Regions from separate parts of the Streptomyces sp. NPDC006140 genome, predicted to be linked through region 1. Evidence: riboswitches for the same ligand, from Rfam matches in the RefSeq annotation. Region 1 holds a riboswitch; each other region holds the start of a gene.
What was found. A riboswitch is a leader RNA that binds a small molecule or an ion and turns the genes downstream of it on or off. The one in region 1 is predicted to bind cyclic di-AMP.

Region 2: another riboswitch for cyclic di-AMP. It lies ahead of ABZ386_RS27005 (LysM peptidoglycan-binding domain-containing protein); the one in region 1 lies ahead of ABZ386_RS31745 (transglycosylase family protein).
Region 3: another riboswitch for cyclic di-AMP. It lies ahead of ABZ386_RS06015 (C40 family peptidase); the one in region 1 lies ahead of ABZ386_RS31745 (transglycosylase family protein).
Region 4: another riboswitch for cyclic di-AMP. It lies ahead of ABZ386_RS27920 (NlpC/P60 family protein); the one in region 1 lies ahead of ABZ386_RS31745 (transglycosylase family protein).

Annotation. Positions count from the first base shown of each region.
Region 1 covers NZ_JBEXTS010000014.1:167,742-171,594, forward strand. The annotation lists gene ABZ386_RS31735 (cytochrome P450) at 1-697, shown strand, start outside; gene ABZ386_RS31740 (transglycosylase family protein) at 879-1,856, shown strand; cyclic di-AMP (ydaO/yuaA leader) riboswitch at 2,085-2,251, shown strand; gene ABZ386_RS31745 (transglycosylase family protein) at 2,256-2,939, shown strand; gene eno (phosphopyruvate hydratase) at 3,232-3,853, shown strand, end outside.
Region 2 covers NZ_JBEXTS010000011.1:148,782-152,634, forward strand. The annotation lists gene ABZ386_RS26995 (GNAT family N-acetyltransferase) at 1-551, opposite strand, end outside; gene ABZ386_RS27000 (HAD family hydrolase) at 747-1,595, shown strand; gene ABZ386_RS27005 (LysM peptidoglycan-binding domain-containing protein) at 1,559-2,341, opposite strand; cyclic di-AMP (ydaO/yuaA leader) riboswitch at 2,345-2,523, opposite strand; gene ABZ386_RS27010 (polyprenyl synthetase family protein) at 2,988-3,853, shown strand, end outside.
Region 3 covers NZ_JBEXTS010000002.1:169,045-172,897, reverse strand. The annotation lists gene ABZ386_RS06025 (ATP-dependent Clp protease proteolytic subunit) at 1-521, shown strand, start outside; gene ABZ386_RS06020 (hypothetical protein) at 529-837, shown strand; cyclic di-AMP (ydaO/yuaA leader) riboswitch at 1,196-1,408, shown strand; gene ABZ386_RS06015 (C40 family peptidase) at 1,412-1,885, shown strand; gene ABZ386_RS06010 (DUF6328 family protein) at 1,966-2,610, shown strand; gene ABZ386_RS06005 (ATP-binding protein) at 2,692-3,150, opposite strand; gene ABZ386_RS06000 (helix-turn-helix transcriptional regulator) at 3,363-3,853, shown strand, end outside.
Region 4 covers NZ_JBEXTS010000011.1:328,302-332,154, reverse strand. The annotation lists gene pcrA (DNA helicase PcrA) at 1-1,586, opposite strand, end outside; cyclic di-AMP (ydaO/yuaA leader) riboswitch at 1,899-2,069, shown strand; gene ABZ386_RS27920 (NlpC/P60 family protein) at 2,078-3,244, shown strand; gene ABZ386_RS27915 (hypothetical protein) at 3,322-3,853, shown strand, end outside.

The DNA.
Region 1 (3,853 bases):
CGCGCGGTCCGTGAAGAAGATGCGCGGCTACCTCGCCGACCTCATCCACCGCAAGCGGGAGGTCCTGCCCGCCGAACCCGTCCCCGGCGAGGACCTCATCTCCGGTCTCATCCGCGCCTCGGACCACGGTGAGCACCTCACCGAGAACGAGGCGGCCGCCATGGCGTTCATCCTGCTGTTCGCCGGGTTCGAGACCACCGTCAACCTCATCGGCAACGGCACCTACGCCCTGCTCACCCACCCCGAGCAGCGCGCCCGCCTCCAGGCCTCCCTCGCGGCCGGGGAGCGGGACCTGCTGGAGACCGGCGTCGAGGAACTCCTGCGCTACGACGGCCCTGTCGAACTCGCCACCTGGCGGTTCGCCACGCAGCCGCTCACCATCGGCGGGCAGCACATCGACGCGGGCGATCCGGTCCTCGTCGTCCTGGCCGCCGCGGACCGGGACCCGGAGCGGTTCGCCGACCCGGACCTGCTCGACCTCTCCCGCCGCGACAACCAGCACCTCGGCTACGGCCACGGCATCCACTACTGCCTCGGAGCCCCGCTCGCCCGTCTGGAGGGCCAGACCGCCCTCGCCGCCCTCCTCACCCGCCTCCCGGACCTCCGGCTCGCGGCGGATCCGGCCGACCTGAGGTGGCGCGGCGGCCTCATCATGCGCGGGCTGCGCACCCTGCCGGTGGAGTTCACCCCGGCGTGAGAGCCCGCCCTCACCAGCGGAGCGACCGGCTAAACATGACACGCCGTCAGACCTGTGATCTTCACGTGATCTGCGCGGCATGAACTTGTGACAAGTGATCGTCTGCCGATACGTTCACCCATCAGCGCGGCCCGGGCTCCTGCGCCGCGCCGGTCACTGCTGTCTCGCGAAAGGTCTCCGTATGCTCTCCGGGAACGGTCGGCACCGTCGCCCCCGCCAGGCTCCGGCTCTCCTCGTCGCGGCCGGAGTGACCGGCTCCGCCATCGCGATCCCCCTCCTCGGGGCCTCCGGCGCCAGCGCGGCCGACGGTACGACCTGGGACCGGGTCGCGGACTGCGAGACCGGCGGCGCCTGGAGCCAGAACAGCGGCAACGGCTACTACGGCGGCCTCGCGCTGTCCCAGGAGGACTGGGAGAACTACGGCGGCCTCGACTACGCCGCGAGCGCCGACCTGGCCAGCCGCTCCCAGCAGATATCCGTGGCCGAGAGAATCCTCGCCGACCAGGGGGTCGGCGCGTGGCGCACCTGCGGGCTGCTCTCCGGCCTCCAGCAGGACTCCACATCGGGCACATCGGACTCGTCCGAGTCATCTGACTCGTCCGGTCCGACCGACTCGCCCGGGTTGCTCGACTCCACCGAGCCGGATTCCTCGTCGACCCCTTCCGCGTCCCCCTCGACGTCCGCGTCCCCTGACGCGCCGTCGGCGCCGGAGGACGAACCAGCCAACTCCGACAAGTCATCCGATTCCGGGGACTCCGCGCCGAAGAGCCGGGAGCCCGACAGCTCCCCCTCGGCCGGTTCCGACAGTGGCGAGTCCGGCAACTCGCGGCAGGACGGCACCTCTTCGGCGCTGACCGACACCGGCTCCGGCCGCCACCGCGGCCCCAGCGCCGACGAGAACGCCGAGCCCGCGAACGGCCGCACGGACGAGTCCACGGGGCGGCACGCCTCGCGCGGCGGCGACGCCTCCCGCGACGCCGCGGACGGCTCCTACACCGTCCGCGCCGGCGACAGCCTCTGGTCCATCGCCGACTCCCTTGACCTCAGCGGCGGATGGCACGCGCTCTACGCCGGCAACAAGGACGCCGTCGGCGCCGACCCGAACCTCATCCGCCCCGGTCAGAGGCTCACGGTAGGGGTCGAAGCGGACGAGGAGTAGCCGGTGGGACAGAGCGGAAACGGCGGCGGAAGTCGCCCCGAAACCGCGCGAGTTCGCGTCATGTTTCGCGGCGAATGTCCCGTATAAGTGCGGTGAGAGATAGATCTCAGAAGCCCTGATCGTCTTTGAAATTCCGGCGATCACGTGCCTACGGTCATGACCGCTCGCCACCGCGAGCCCCGGCTGCCGCAACGCCGAATCCTGCCAGCGGCCGCACGGGAACAGTCGTCGCGTCAAGCGCCGTAGGCAGGAGCGGGGGACCCAAGGTAGGCGCCCGACCGGACAGTTGTGCCGGAAGGGCTCGGGGTGAAGCCGCGTCCCGGGAGGGACGCGGCCGGGCAACTCAACCGGCCCGAACCCGACAGCTCACCTCGCAGGCGTCGGTGAGGGGATCCATCCATGCTGTTTTCCGGCAAGGGCAAGCACCGTCGTCCGTCCAAGGCCACTCGCGCCATCGCCGTCGCCGGTGTCGCCGGCGCCGCCGTCGCCGCTCCGCTGATGGCGGCCGGCAACGCCTCCGCCGCCACCGCCTCCGAGTGGGACGCCGTGGCCCAGTGCGAGTCCGGCGGCAACTGGTCCATCAACACCGGCAATGGCTACTACGGCGGTCTGCAGTTCTCCGCCTCCACCTGGTCGGGCTACGGCGGCACCAAGTACGCCTCCACCGCCGACCAGGCCACCAAGGCCCAGCAGATCGAGATCGCCGAGAAGGTCCTCGCGAGCCAGGGCAAGGGTGCCTGGCCGGTCTGCGGCAAGGGCCTGTCGAGCGCCGGCTACACCGGCGGCGGCTCCACGCAGAGCAGCGGCTCCACGGAGACCCGCCAGACCGAGCAGCAGGCGGCCTCCCGCTCCGAGGAGCGCCCGGCCCAGACCCAGAAGAGCCAGAAGACCGTCACCACGCCGACCGGCAAGAAGGTCAAGAAGGGCGACGGCGAGTACAAGGTCGTCAAGGGTGACACCCTCAGCTCGATCGCGACCGAGCACAAGGTCGAGGGCGGCTGGGAGAAGCTGTTCGAGCTGAACAAGGACATCGTCACCGATGCCAACCTCATCTACCCGGGCCAGCAGCTGCACCTGAAGTAAGCAGCGGCCTGCCCCCGTCCCCACGGGCTCCCCGCCCCGGCGCGTGTTCCCCCGTACGCGCCGGGGCGGGGTCTTTTCTGCCCCGGGCTCTCCGCCCGATCTTTCGGCCGGTCTTTGCAACCCCGCTTTGTTCCGTTCGGAAACAATTTACTCTCGGTTCTGTCCATGGGATGGGCGACCCGGTGGCCGATCGCCCGGAGCCGGTTAGGCTCATGTCGCGAGCCACCACGGCCCGCACCTCGCCGGGTCCACGCGACCCGCGTACCCGCGTCACATGAAGAAGGAGATGCTCGTGCCGTCCATCGACGTCGTCGTAGCCCGGGAAATCCTGGACTCCCGAGGCAACCCCACGGTCGAGGTCGAGGTCGGCCTCGACGACGGCAGCACCGGTCGTGCCGCCGTCCCGTCCGGCGCCTCCACGGGCGCCTTCGAGGCCATCGAGCTCCGCGACGGCGACTCGAACCGCTACCTCGGCAAGGGTGTGGAGAAGGCCGTCCTCGCGGTCATCGAGCAGATCGGCCCGGAGCTGGTCGGCTATGACGCCACCGAGCAGCGCCTGATCGACCAGGCCATGTTCGACCTGGACGCCACCGACAACAAGGGCTCGCTCGGCGCAAACGCCATCCTCGGCGTCTCGCTCGCCGTCGCCCACGCCGCCTCCGAGGCCAGCGACCTCCCCCTCTTCCGTTACCTGGGCGGCCCGAACGCGCACCTGCTGCCGGTGCCGATGATGAACATCCTGAACGGCGGCTCGCACGCCGACTCCAACGTGGACATCCAGGAGTTCATGATCGCCCCGATCGGCGCGGAGTCCTTCTCCGAGGCGCTGCGCTGGGGCGCCGAGGTCTACCACACGCTGAAGAAGGTCCTGAAGAGCAAGGGCCTGGCCACCGGCCTCGGCGACGAGGGCGGCT
Region 2 (3,853 bases), on a different contig from region 1:
TCCATGAGCGTGCGCAGCGCGGCCGGGTCGCGCTCGTCGAACACGAACCGCACCTCGCCGACCTGCCGGCCCAGCCTGCGCTCCTTGGCCAGGGTGGTCTTCAGGAACTTCGGCGACTGGGCGCGCAGCGCCGACTCGTACGTCTCGTAGCCCTTCTCCACGTCGATGACGTAACCGGCGTGCTCCTCCGCCGCGTACCGGACGAACAGCCGCTGCTCGGCCTCCAGGTTGTCGAAGGCGAAGCTCGACAGCGCGCAGGCCCGCAGCAGTTCACCGGTCTCCAGCGCCAGACCCGGCCGCAGGATCGCCCCCTGGACGTCCGAGACGCCGAGTCCGATCGCCCGGCCCTGCCCCAACGGCCCGCGCTCGTACGGCAGGAACCCGGCGGGCTCCCGCCCCTCGTACACGACCGCGACCCGGGCCTGCGGCCTCACCCGGCCGACGGCGTCGGTGAACTCCGGTTCCATGAAAGGGTTGCGCGGTGCCTCCGAGGCGGCGCGCAGTGCGCGCCAGCGCTCCTTTTCCCCTTCGCCGAGCTCCCCGGGCCCCATCACGTGAATGCGCCCACTGCTCAACCTGACCCCCCGATCAAGTCCCCCCTGGACACTTGGAAGGTACCGCCCGAGACGGCCCCGACGGTAGGTAGCGGACCATGTTGTTGCCAACTGGTGCAGAGGCCTTCAACCGGGCAATCGGCGTGCGCCGTGCGATGAAACGAAAGGGCGCGCTGTCCGTATTCTCTGATCATGGCCGCACCCATCGCATATTCACTCATCGCCACCGACCTGGACGGGACGCTGCTGCGCGGCGACGACACCCTGTCCGACCGGTCCCTCGCCGCGCTCGCGCGGGTGGCGGACGCCGGTGCCCAGCACCTCGTGGTGACGGGCCGGCCGGCGCCGAGAGTGCGGCCGCTCCTGGACGACCTGCGCTGCACGGGGCTCGCGGTGTGCGGGCAGGGCGCGCAGGTGTACGACGCCGGCGCGGACCGGCTGCTGTGGTCCATCACCCTGGACCGGGAGCTGGCGGAGACCGCCCTCGGCAAGATCGAGGCGGAGGTGGGGCAGGTGTACGCGGCGGTCGACCAGGACGGGGTCGACGGGCTCACGCTGATCGAGCCGGGCTATCTCATGCCGCATCCGACCCTGCCCGCGGTACGGGTCGACCGGCGCGACGAGCTGTGGGACGAGCCCATCAGCAAGGTGCTGCTGCGCCACCCCTACCTGACGGACGACGAGCTGGCGGCGACGGCCCGCTCGGTGGTCGGCTCACTGGCGACGGTGACGATGTCGGGGCCCGGCACGGTCGAGCTCCAGCCGTGCGGTGTCACCAAGGCGACGGGCCTGGCGCTGGCCGCCGATCACCTGGGGCTGCGGCCGGCGGACACCATCGCCTTCGGTGACATGCCCAACGACATCCCGATGTTCGACTGGGCCGCCCACGGCGTCGCGATGGCCAACGCCCATCCCGAACTCAAGGCCGTGGCCGACGAGGTCACCCTGTCGAACGAGGACGACGGCATCGCCGTCGTCCTCGAGCGACTGCTGGGCGGGTCGGCTCAGTACGGGCCGAAGACGTTGTCGATCGAGCCGTAGCGGTCGGCCGCGTAGTTGCAGGCCGCCGTGATGTTGGCGACCGGGTCGTACGGGTCGTAGGGGGTGCCGGGCACGTGGTAGGCGGCGAAGGTCGGGTCGATGACCTGGAGCAGGCCCTTGGAGGGCGTGCCCTTGGCGGCGTTGGAGTCCCAGTTGTTGATCGCCTGGGGGTTGCCGGACGACTCGCGCATGATGTTGCGGTAGATGCCGTCGTACGACCCCGGGATGCCCCGCTGGGCCATGATGTCCAGCGCCTCGCGGATCCAGCCGTCGAGGTTGTTCGCGTAGGTCTTCGCGGCGGCCGGGGTGGCCTTGGTGACGCCGTCGGCCGGCTCGGCCGGGGCGGAGGACTGCGTCGCCTTCTTCTGGGTGGCGGCCTTCGGCCCGGCGGCCGCCTTCGCCGTCTTCACCTTCAGCTTCAGGCCCGGGTGGATCAGCCTCGGGTCGTCGCCGACGGCGGCGCGGTTGTCCTTGTAGAGCTGCTTCCAGCCGCCCGAGACGTCGTACTTGTCCGCGATGCGGTAGAGCGTGTCGCCCTTGGTCACGGTGTACGTGAGGGACTTGGCGGGCTGGGCCGCCTGGGGTGCGGTCTGGGCGGCGGGGGCGCTCTGGGCCGGCTGGGCGGCGCTGGCCTGCGTCGCGCCGAGCAGCGGGAGGGTCAGGGCCGCTCCGCCGGTGCCGGCGGCGACGACACCTCGGGTGAGCGGGCTGGTTCTGGGGCGACGGTGCTTACCTCGTCCGGGCATGGCGATGTTCCTCTCCGGCGCCTGCGAGGTGAGCTGTCGGGTTCGGGCCGGGAGGTGCCCGGCCGCGTACGGCGCTGTGCTGCCGTGCGCGGCTTCACCCCGAGCCGTTCCTTGTCATGGACCGGCGACTTACCTGGGTCCCCCGCTCCTGCCCTGCGTGAGTGAGTCGGTGTGTGTGGGGAGTCCGGGCGGCGGCAGGATTCGGCGTCCGCCGGACAAGCCCGGAACGTATGCGAGAGCACATGCCGGGAACAAGCACCGGCGTCACATATCGACTCCGGTGACCTTGATCGGGGGGATATGAGGCGCTTGATCCTTTGCGGGAGCCAAGGCTCAACTTGCTTTCCGCGGATGGGGGTACGGGACGGTGTCGGGGTGTGGCCGCCGAGGGGGCGAAGTGATTCAACTCACTGATCGCGACCCGGGGCGCAATGCCCCGCAAGGGGAATTTGCTTCTCTATTACGGCAAATCGCATATGAGCGGTTACTTCCGGGAAAGTCGATAAATGTCTGCTGCCGCCCGGCCTGTAACCATGGGCGCTGGAGGTGATCGAAACGTGACCGGATACGCTGACTCGAGTGATGGCAGCGACCTATCGACAATCCGTTTGATCACCGGCAGACACCAGCAGACAGGAGACCCCTCGTGACCGACGTCGGGCCGTTCGGGCTGAGCGTGCGGGACCAGGCTCTGGAAGCCGATGTCCAGGCCGGGTTGGCGGCTGTCGAGGAAGGCTTGCTCGAGGCCACCAAGAGCGAGGTGCCCTTCATCACGGAGGCCGCCCAGCATCTGGTGCGGGCCGGCGGCAAGCGGTTCCGGCCGCTGCTCGTGATGCTCTCCGCCCAGTTCGGTGACCGGTACGCGCCCGGGATCGTGCCCTCGGCCGTCGTCGTGGAGCTGACCCACCTCGCCACGCTGTACCACGACGACGTGATGGACGAGGCCGCCGTGCGCCGCGGCGTCGCGAGCGCGAACGCCCGCTGGGGCAACTCCGTCGCGGTCCTCACCGGCGACTTCCTCTTCGCCCGCGCCTCGCACATCCTGGCCGACCTCGGTCCCGAGGCCGTGCGCGTGCAGGCCGAGGCGTTCGAGCGGCTGGTGACCGGGCAGATCCTGGAGACGGCCGGTCCGCAGGACGGCCGGGACCCGGTCGAGCACTACCTGGACGTGCTGGGCGGCAAGACGGGCTCGCTGGTGGCGGTCTCCTGCCGGTTCGGCGCGATGATGTCCGGCGCCGACGAGACGGTCGTGGACGTCCTGACCCAGTACGGCGAGCGGCTCGGCGTCGCCTTCCAGCTCGCGGACGACGTCCTGGACATCGCCTCCGACTCCCACGAGTCCGGCAAGACCCCCGGCACCGACCTGCGCGAGGGCATCCCCACGCTCCCCGTGCTGCGGCTGCGCGAGCGGGCCGCCCGGCTCGGGCTCGCCGAGGACATCGCCCTGTGCGAGCTGCTGGACTCCGACCTCACCGACGACGCCCGGCACGCCGAGGCGCTGCGCCTGCTGCG
Region 3 (3,853 bases), on a different contig from region 1:
GGACACCGGTGGACGAGACCTCGGCGAACGACGTGATGGCCCAGTTCATGTACCTCGAACACCAGGCCCCGGACCGCGACATCGCGCTCTACATCAACTCCCCCGGCGGCTCCTTCCACGCAATGACGGCCATCTACGACACGATGCGCTACGTCACCTGTGACGTGGAGACGATCTGCCTCGGCCAGGCCGGCGCGGCCGCCTCGGTGCTGCTGTCCGCGGGCACGCCCGGCAAGCGATCCGTGCTCCCCGGCGCGCGTCTGGTGATCCATCAGCCGTCGCTGCCCGAACCGGTCCACGGCCAGGCCAGCGATCTGGCGATCCAGGCCGACGAGTTGACGCGCATCCGGACGCGCATGGAGGAGCTGCTCGCGCGGCACACGGGCCGCACCCCGGAGCAGGTCGGCGCGGACATCGAGCGGGACAAGATCCTCACCGCCCAGGAGGCGGTGGAGTACGGCCTGGTGGACCGGGTCCTCCCCAACCGCGAGGCCATCCTGGCCACGCCGACCGGGCGGTGAGGCTCCGGTGCTGCCGCCCGAACTGCCGCCGCTGCCCGCGCTGACGCGCGCCGAGGCGGAGTTGATCGACCGTTACCTCGACGTCGTCGACCTGCTCGGCCGGATCAATCCGGCGCTGCACGGCGACACCTACCGCGGGCTGCGTGCCGCCCAGGCCCTGGTCGGCAAGGCGACCGCGCTGCGTGACGCGTTGACCCTGATGCACCAGCGGGGCGAGACGGAACTGCACGCCGGCACGCTGGCCCGGGCCCTGCGCGTGCTGGACGGTGAGCGGCGCACGGCCAGGCTCACGCTGCCGCCCGAGTCCGTCAGCTGACGCGGCTCGGACGGCCGTTGACGCGGATCCGACGGCCCGGGCGCCCGTTCTGCCGACGGAGCGTCCCGGGCCTGAGTCGAAACGGACCGAACGACGTACCCCTGTTCGGAGTAGACAGGGATCCTTTTTCTGGACCCCCTCAGTTGCGCAACGCGCGTAGCCGTGGGGCGGAATGGGACATTCCATGCCTGGTCCGAAGGTCCGCGGAGCAGTAGACGGTGGCTCGAACACAGACGTGTCCACCCGAACGGGTGAGTGGTGAGTAACAACACAAATCCCCGGTTCCGTTGGGATTTCGGGTCAAGCATGAGTCAAGATCCCTGTCTGACGACAAGCCCCCGCCACAGCGGCGGGGCGATCCGGGCGGACGCCGAGTCCTGCCGCCGCCCGGATGACCGGTCGACAGAAGTGGATCGGCAGGAGTGGAGGACCCAAGCACGACGGGTCGCCGGGACGGTCACGCCATGACCGGGTCCGAGCAGCCCTTGGGGTGAAGCCGCGTCAGCGGCCGGGCAACTTCGCCAGCCCGAATCCGACAGGTCATCCTTCACAGGCGGCTGACGAAGGGTTGCGCATGACTGCGCTCAATCGTGTCCCGTCGCTCATGGCCCGGGCCGGAACGGCCTCGGCCCTCACCATCGCCGCGGTGGGCGGCTCGATCGTGGCCCCCGGCTTCTCCTCGGAGGCCGCGGCAGCCACACCTGCGACGAAGGCACTCCAGATCGCGGCCTCGAAGAAGGGCTCGCCCTACAAGTACGGCGCCACCGGGCCGCACCGGTTCGACTGCTCCGGGCTCACGCTGTACTCGTTCAAGAAGGCCGGCAAGAAACTGCCCCGCACGGCCGCCCAGCAGTACAACAAGACCCGCCACATCTCCGCCAAGAACCGCAAGGCGGGGGACCTGGTGTTCTTCCACTCGGGCAAGAGCGTGTACCACGTCGGTATCTACGCGGGTAAGAACAAGCTCTGGCACGCCCCGAAGACCGGGGACGTGGTGCGGCTGCAGAAGATCTGGACCAAGAGCGTCTGGTACGGGCGCGTGAAGTAGCCGCCCGGCGTGCGGCGGCGTCCTGACGCGCCGCCGCACGCCGGAGCGTGATACGGGCTCACGTGGTTACCCGTCCCCCCATGGCCGAGCACCGTCCCTGCACCGCACGCAACGAGACGCCGCTGCAGCGCGCCGACCGCAACTTCGTCGAGCTGCTCCAGGAACTCCGCGTCACCCAGACGGGCGTACAGATCCTCTTCGCCTTCCTGCTGTCGCTCGCCTTCACCTCGCGCTTCGAGGACCTCGACACGGTCCAGCGCGTCACCTACGTCATCACGCTGCTGCTGGCGGTCCTGGCCGCGGCGCTGTTCACCGCGCCGGCCGCGCTGCACCGCTCGCTCTTCCAGCAGGGCGCCAAGCCGCGCATCGTGCAAGTCTCCTCGCGCCTGGCCACCACCGGCCTGGTCGTGCTCGTGTTCGCGTTCAGCGGTTCCGTGCTGCTGGTGGTCGATGTGACGACCGGCCGGGCCGGCGGCATCGCCGCGAGCGTGGCGACCTTCCTGGTCTGCGTCGGCCTGTGGGGGCTGCTCCCCCGGCTGGTGCGGCGGGCGGGCCTGCGTGACGAGACGGCCGGGACGGCGGAGGAACCGGCCTCACCCCGGTCGGGAACCGTCAGGGTTCCGGCGCAGCTGCGGGACACCGTCAGGCAGCCGTCGGCGCTGCGGGGAACGGCACCGCTTCGGGGAACGGCACCGCGTCGGGAGGCGTCGGCGCGACGCCGGTGACACGGGCGGTGGCGGCCGGCGCGCAGGGGGCCGGGCCGGTGCTTCGGTGCCCGAGACGCCCGGGGATGCGCCGCTGTGACGTTACGGCTCCTGCTGTCCCGCCGCCGTCACCGGCTGGGCCGGGACCGTCCAGGGGAGTTCGACGGAGATGGTCTTGCCGCCCTCACGGGTGGGGCGGACGCGGAGCCTGCCGCCGTACTCCGCGGTCAGCCAGCGGATGATGGCCAGGCCGCGGCCGTTGTCCTGCTGGACGGCGGCCGGGAGCCGTCTGGGCAAGCGCGGGTGGCTGTCCGTGACACCGACGCGCAGGTGCTCGTCACGGTCGAGCTCGACGTCCACCGTGAACGTGGGCGACTGTCCGAAGGTGTGCTGGACGGCGTTGGTGGCGAGTTCGGAGATGATGAGCCGGATGGTGTCGGACACTTCCGTGTCCGCCGGCAGGCCCCACTCCGCCAGCGTGCCCACCACGTAGGCGCGCGCTGCGGAGACCGAGGCGGGATCGCTCGGCAGAGTGACGGAGGCTTCCAAATGGTCTGCCATGGCGACGTCGTCCCTTTCCCACGGGACCGCAGGCCGACACGGAGCGGAAGGTTCGAGTACGGTCCCGGACTGGTGCTTCGTCGCCAGACTGCCACCAGAACACCCATGAAGGACGGCGATCCACCAAGATATGCATATATCTGTCGCTCAAAGCGGTGAACTCTGCGACGCGAGACCGTATTTGGGTGGCTCGGAAGGAGTAAGGAGGAGCCATGCAGCACGGTCCCGCGGTGCGCCGGCGGAAACTGGGCGCCGAACTGCGTGCGCTGCGCACCTCGGCGGGGCTCACCAGCGGTGAGGCGGCCCGGCTGGTGGGCTGGCACCAGTCGAAGGTCAGCCGGATCGAGACGGGCACGAGTGGGGTGAAACCGGCCGATGTGCGGTTACTCCTCGACGCCTACGGTGTGGCAGACTCCCAACTTCGCGAGTTGCTCATGGTGTTGGCGGGGTCCGAGGACAGCGACGGCCGGCACCACTGGTGGCACGCCTACCGCGGGGTGCTGCCGCCGACCTATCGGGATTTCATCAGCCTGGAGTCCCAGGCCAGCGCGATGCGCACCCTGGAGACCACCGTCGTCCCGGGCCTGCTCCAGACGCCCGAGTACGCGCGTGCGGTGACGAGGGCCGCGGTGGAGGGGCTGTCGGAGGACCGGCTCGACACACTCGTCGAAGTGCGGCTGGCCAGGCAGGACGTGCTGCGCGC
Region 4 (3,853 bases), on a different contig from region 1:
ATGCCGTACGCCTCGTCGACGCGCTTGAGCGCCTGCGGGAAGCTGATCTTCTCCCGCTGGGCGAGGGCGTCGATCATCGCCTCGGCGCGGTCGCCGATGCCCCGCTTGGGGACGTTGAGGATCCGGCGCAGCGGCACCGAGTCCTCCGGGTTGGCCAGGACGCGCAGGTAGGCCAGGACGTCCCGGACCTCCTTGCGCTCGTAGAAGCGGACGCCGCCGACGACCTTGTAGGGCAGGCCGACGCGGATGAAGACCTCTTCGAAGACACGGGACTGGGCGTTGGTGCGGTAAAAGACGGCGACGTCGCCGGCCTTGGCCTCGCCCGCGTCCGTGAGGCGGTCTATCTCGTCGGCGACGAACTGCGCCTCGTCGTGCTCGGTGTCGGCGACGTAGCCGGTGATCCGCGCGCCGGTGCCCGCGTTGGTCCACAGGTTCTTGGGGCGGCGGGACTCGTTGCGCTCGATGACCGCGTTGGCCGCGCTGAGGATCGTCTGCGTGGAGCGGTAGTTCTGCTCCAGCAGGATCGTCGTCGCGTCCGGGTAGTCCTCCTCGAACTGGAGGATGTTGCGGATCGTCGCGCCGCGGAAGGCGTAGATCGACTGGTCGGCGTCGCCCACCACGCACAGCTCGGCGGGCGGGATCTCGGCCTCGGGCGGCACGTCGACGGGGTGCTCGGTGGTGCCGACCAGCTCGCGGACCAGGGCGTACTGGGCGTGGTTGGTGTCCTGGTACTCGTCGACCAGCACGTGCCGGAAGCGGCGGCGGTAGTGCTCGGCGACGTCCGGGAAGGCGCGGAGCAGGTTGACCGTCGTCATGATCAGGTCGTCGAAGTCGAGGGCGTTCGCCTCGCGCAGCCGCGACTGGTACATCGCGTAGGCCTGGGCGAGGGTCTTCTCGAAGCCGTCGGAGGCCTGGGCGGCGAAGTCCTCCTCGTCGATCAGCTCGTTCTTCAGGTTGCTGATCTTGGCGCTGAAGGACTTGGGCGGGAAACGCTTGGGGTCGAGGTCCAGGTCGCGGCAGACCAGGGCCATCAGACGCTTGGAGTCGGCGGCGTCGTAGATCGAGAACGAGGACGTGAAGCCGAGCTTCTTGCTCTCCCGGCGCAGGATGCGCACGCACGCGCTGTGGAAGGTCATCACCCACATGGCGTTGGCGCGCGGACCGACGAGCTGCTCGACGCGCTCCTTCATCTCCCCGGCGGCCTTGTTGGTGAAGGTGATCGCGAGGATCTGGCCCGGGTGCACGCCGCGCTCGGCGAGCAGGTGGGCGATGCGGTGCGTGAGCACACGGGTCTTGCCGGAGCCGGCGCCGGCCACGATGAGCAGCGGGGAGCCGGAGTGGACGACGGCGGCGCGCTGGTTGTCGTTCAGCCCCTCCAGGAGGGCGGCCGTGTCCACGACCGGGCGTGGGGCGCCGTCGCGGTAGTAGGCGTCCCGGTCCGGCGGCACGTCGAACTTCCCGCCGAACAGATCGTCCGGAATCGACTCCGGAGCGTGATCGTCCTCGGGCGGCGGCGGGGGCTCGTCCGCGGGGCCCCGCTGGGCCTGGAGGTCCGCCAGGAAGCTGTCGTCAAAGAGGCTGCTCATCGCTCTCCGAGTCTAGGGCGCCCCACTGACAGCCCGCCGCCGCCCTGAGAACATCGCCCCGACCCGGGCCCCCGCCGACCACCCGGGGGCGCGTTGTCACCCTCCAGCGTGGCGTGATCACACCCCGCGACGGCATCACAATCGCGGATAACCCGTGACCAATCCCCCTTGATCGCCCACTCTCGGCGACGCCCATGAATAAGGTCACGAAAATGTATCGGGCATATCACCCATCAACCTTCACAGGAGCCACACGAGTTGGCTACGGTGCGAACGGGCCGCATGACCCCCACCGGCGAACGTCGCCGGGCCGCGCGGCCTCCGCCGAGTCCGGCGCGCCGCCGAGCAGCCGGAGCCGGGGACCCACCGAGACCTTGGGGTGAATCGGCCCGACTCCCCTAGCGGAGCAGGCCGTAGGGCAACCCTTCCGAGATACCCGCCCGAACCCGACAGCTAACCCGGTAGGCGGAGCATGGAAGGAGTCGCCTCCCTTGGCGTCGCACCGCAAGTCGCGTCCTACGGGTACGCGCGTGGCAGGCATACGGACCCCCGCCCTCGCAACGGCGGCCCTCACCTCCGTGGCCCTGCTGTCCCAGTCGGCCAACGCAGCCCCCGAGGCCGACGAGAAGCCCAGCCTGGAGGAAGTCGAGAAGAAGGTCGGCGACCTGTACCGCCAGGCCGAGTCGGCGACCGACAAGTACAACGCGGCCAAGGAGAAGACCGCGAAGCAGCGCAAGCGCGTCGACACCCTCCTCGACGACGTCGCCCAGCGCACCCAGAAGCTCAACGAGGCGCGGGAGGAGCTGGGTTCCTTCGCCGCCGCCCAGTACCGCACCGGCGCCTCCGCCCCGGACACGGCGACGTTCCTGCTCGCGGACACCCCGCAGGACTACTTCGACCAGACGCAGCTGATGGACCGGATGACCGGCCGTCAGAAGGTCGCGGTCGACGACTACGTCACCCAGCAGTCCGAGACGATGAAGAAGCGCCAGGAGGCCACGGAGAGCCTCACGACGCTCACCGAGTCCCAGGGCGACCTGAAGACCGCCAAGGCCACCGTCCAGCGGAAGCTCGCCGACGCACGCCAGCTGCTGTCGCAGCTGACCGCCGAGGAGAAGGCGCGACTGGCGGCGATCGAGAAGCAGAAGCAGCAGGAGGCCGCCCGCAAGGCCGCCGAGCTGGCCCGGAAGCAGGCCGCCCAGCAGCAGGCCCAGGACCAGGCTCCCCAGCAGCAGGAGAGCGGCTCCCCGGCGCCGGGCTCCGGCACCTCCTCGACCGCCCCGGCCGACTCCTCGTACGCCACCAAGGCCGAGAAGGCCCTCGCCTTCGCCCGCGCCCAGATCGGCAAGCCGTACGTGTGGGGCGCCGTCGGTCCCGGCTCCTACGACTGCTCCGGCCTCACCCAGGCCGCGTGGAAGGCCGCCGGGGTGACCCTGCCGCGCACGACCTACGACCAGGTGACCGCCGGCACCACGGTCCCCCTCTCCCAGGCCCAGCCCGGTGACCTGGTCTTCTTCTACGACGACGTCACCCATGTGGGCATGTACATCGGCAACGGCATGATGATCCACGCCCCGAAGCCCGGCACCTACGTGCGCGAGGAGTCGATCTACTACGACGGCGAGTCGGCGATCCACAGCGTGGTGCGGCCCGCCTGAGAAGTCCTGGACGTTTTTGAGGGGCACGCGCGCGTGCCCCTCTCGTCCTGTGCGCGGCGCTCTCTAGCATCGGGGCCATGTCCGACCCCTCCCCGTATGTCACCTTGTGGGCGACCTACGCCCTGACGACCGGCACCTTGTCGGTCGGTCTCGACTCGGCGGGGTACGAGGTTCTGTCCCGGATCGCCCTCGCCCTGGCCTGCGCGGGCTGGCTGGGGGCGGTCGCGCACGCCCTGCTGCGGCTGCCTCGGCCGGCCTGGCGGAGGGCATCGGCGGCGGCGCTCACCTGGGTGGCCGCGACCGCCGTCACCGGCACCGGCTTCTCCGCGGCCGGCCTGCAGCGCCCGGCCGCGGCGCTGCTGGCGCTCGCCGCGCCGCTCTGGGCCGTGCTGCTCGTCGCGGCGGCCAGGGAGCGGCACGGGACCGTGTTCCTGCGCTGCGTGGCCACCCAGGGCCTCGCCGTGCTCGGTGCCACGCTCGCCGCCGCCGAGTCGGTGGCCTGGCTCGCGCACGCGGCCCTGACGCTGTTCTGGCTGGGGCTCGTGCTCTACTGCCTCGCCCTGTTCCGCTTCGAGCCGCGGCAGGTGGCCGAGGGGCCCGGGGACCACT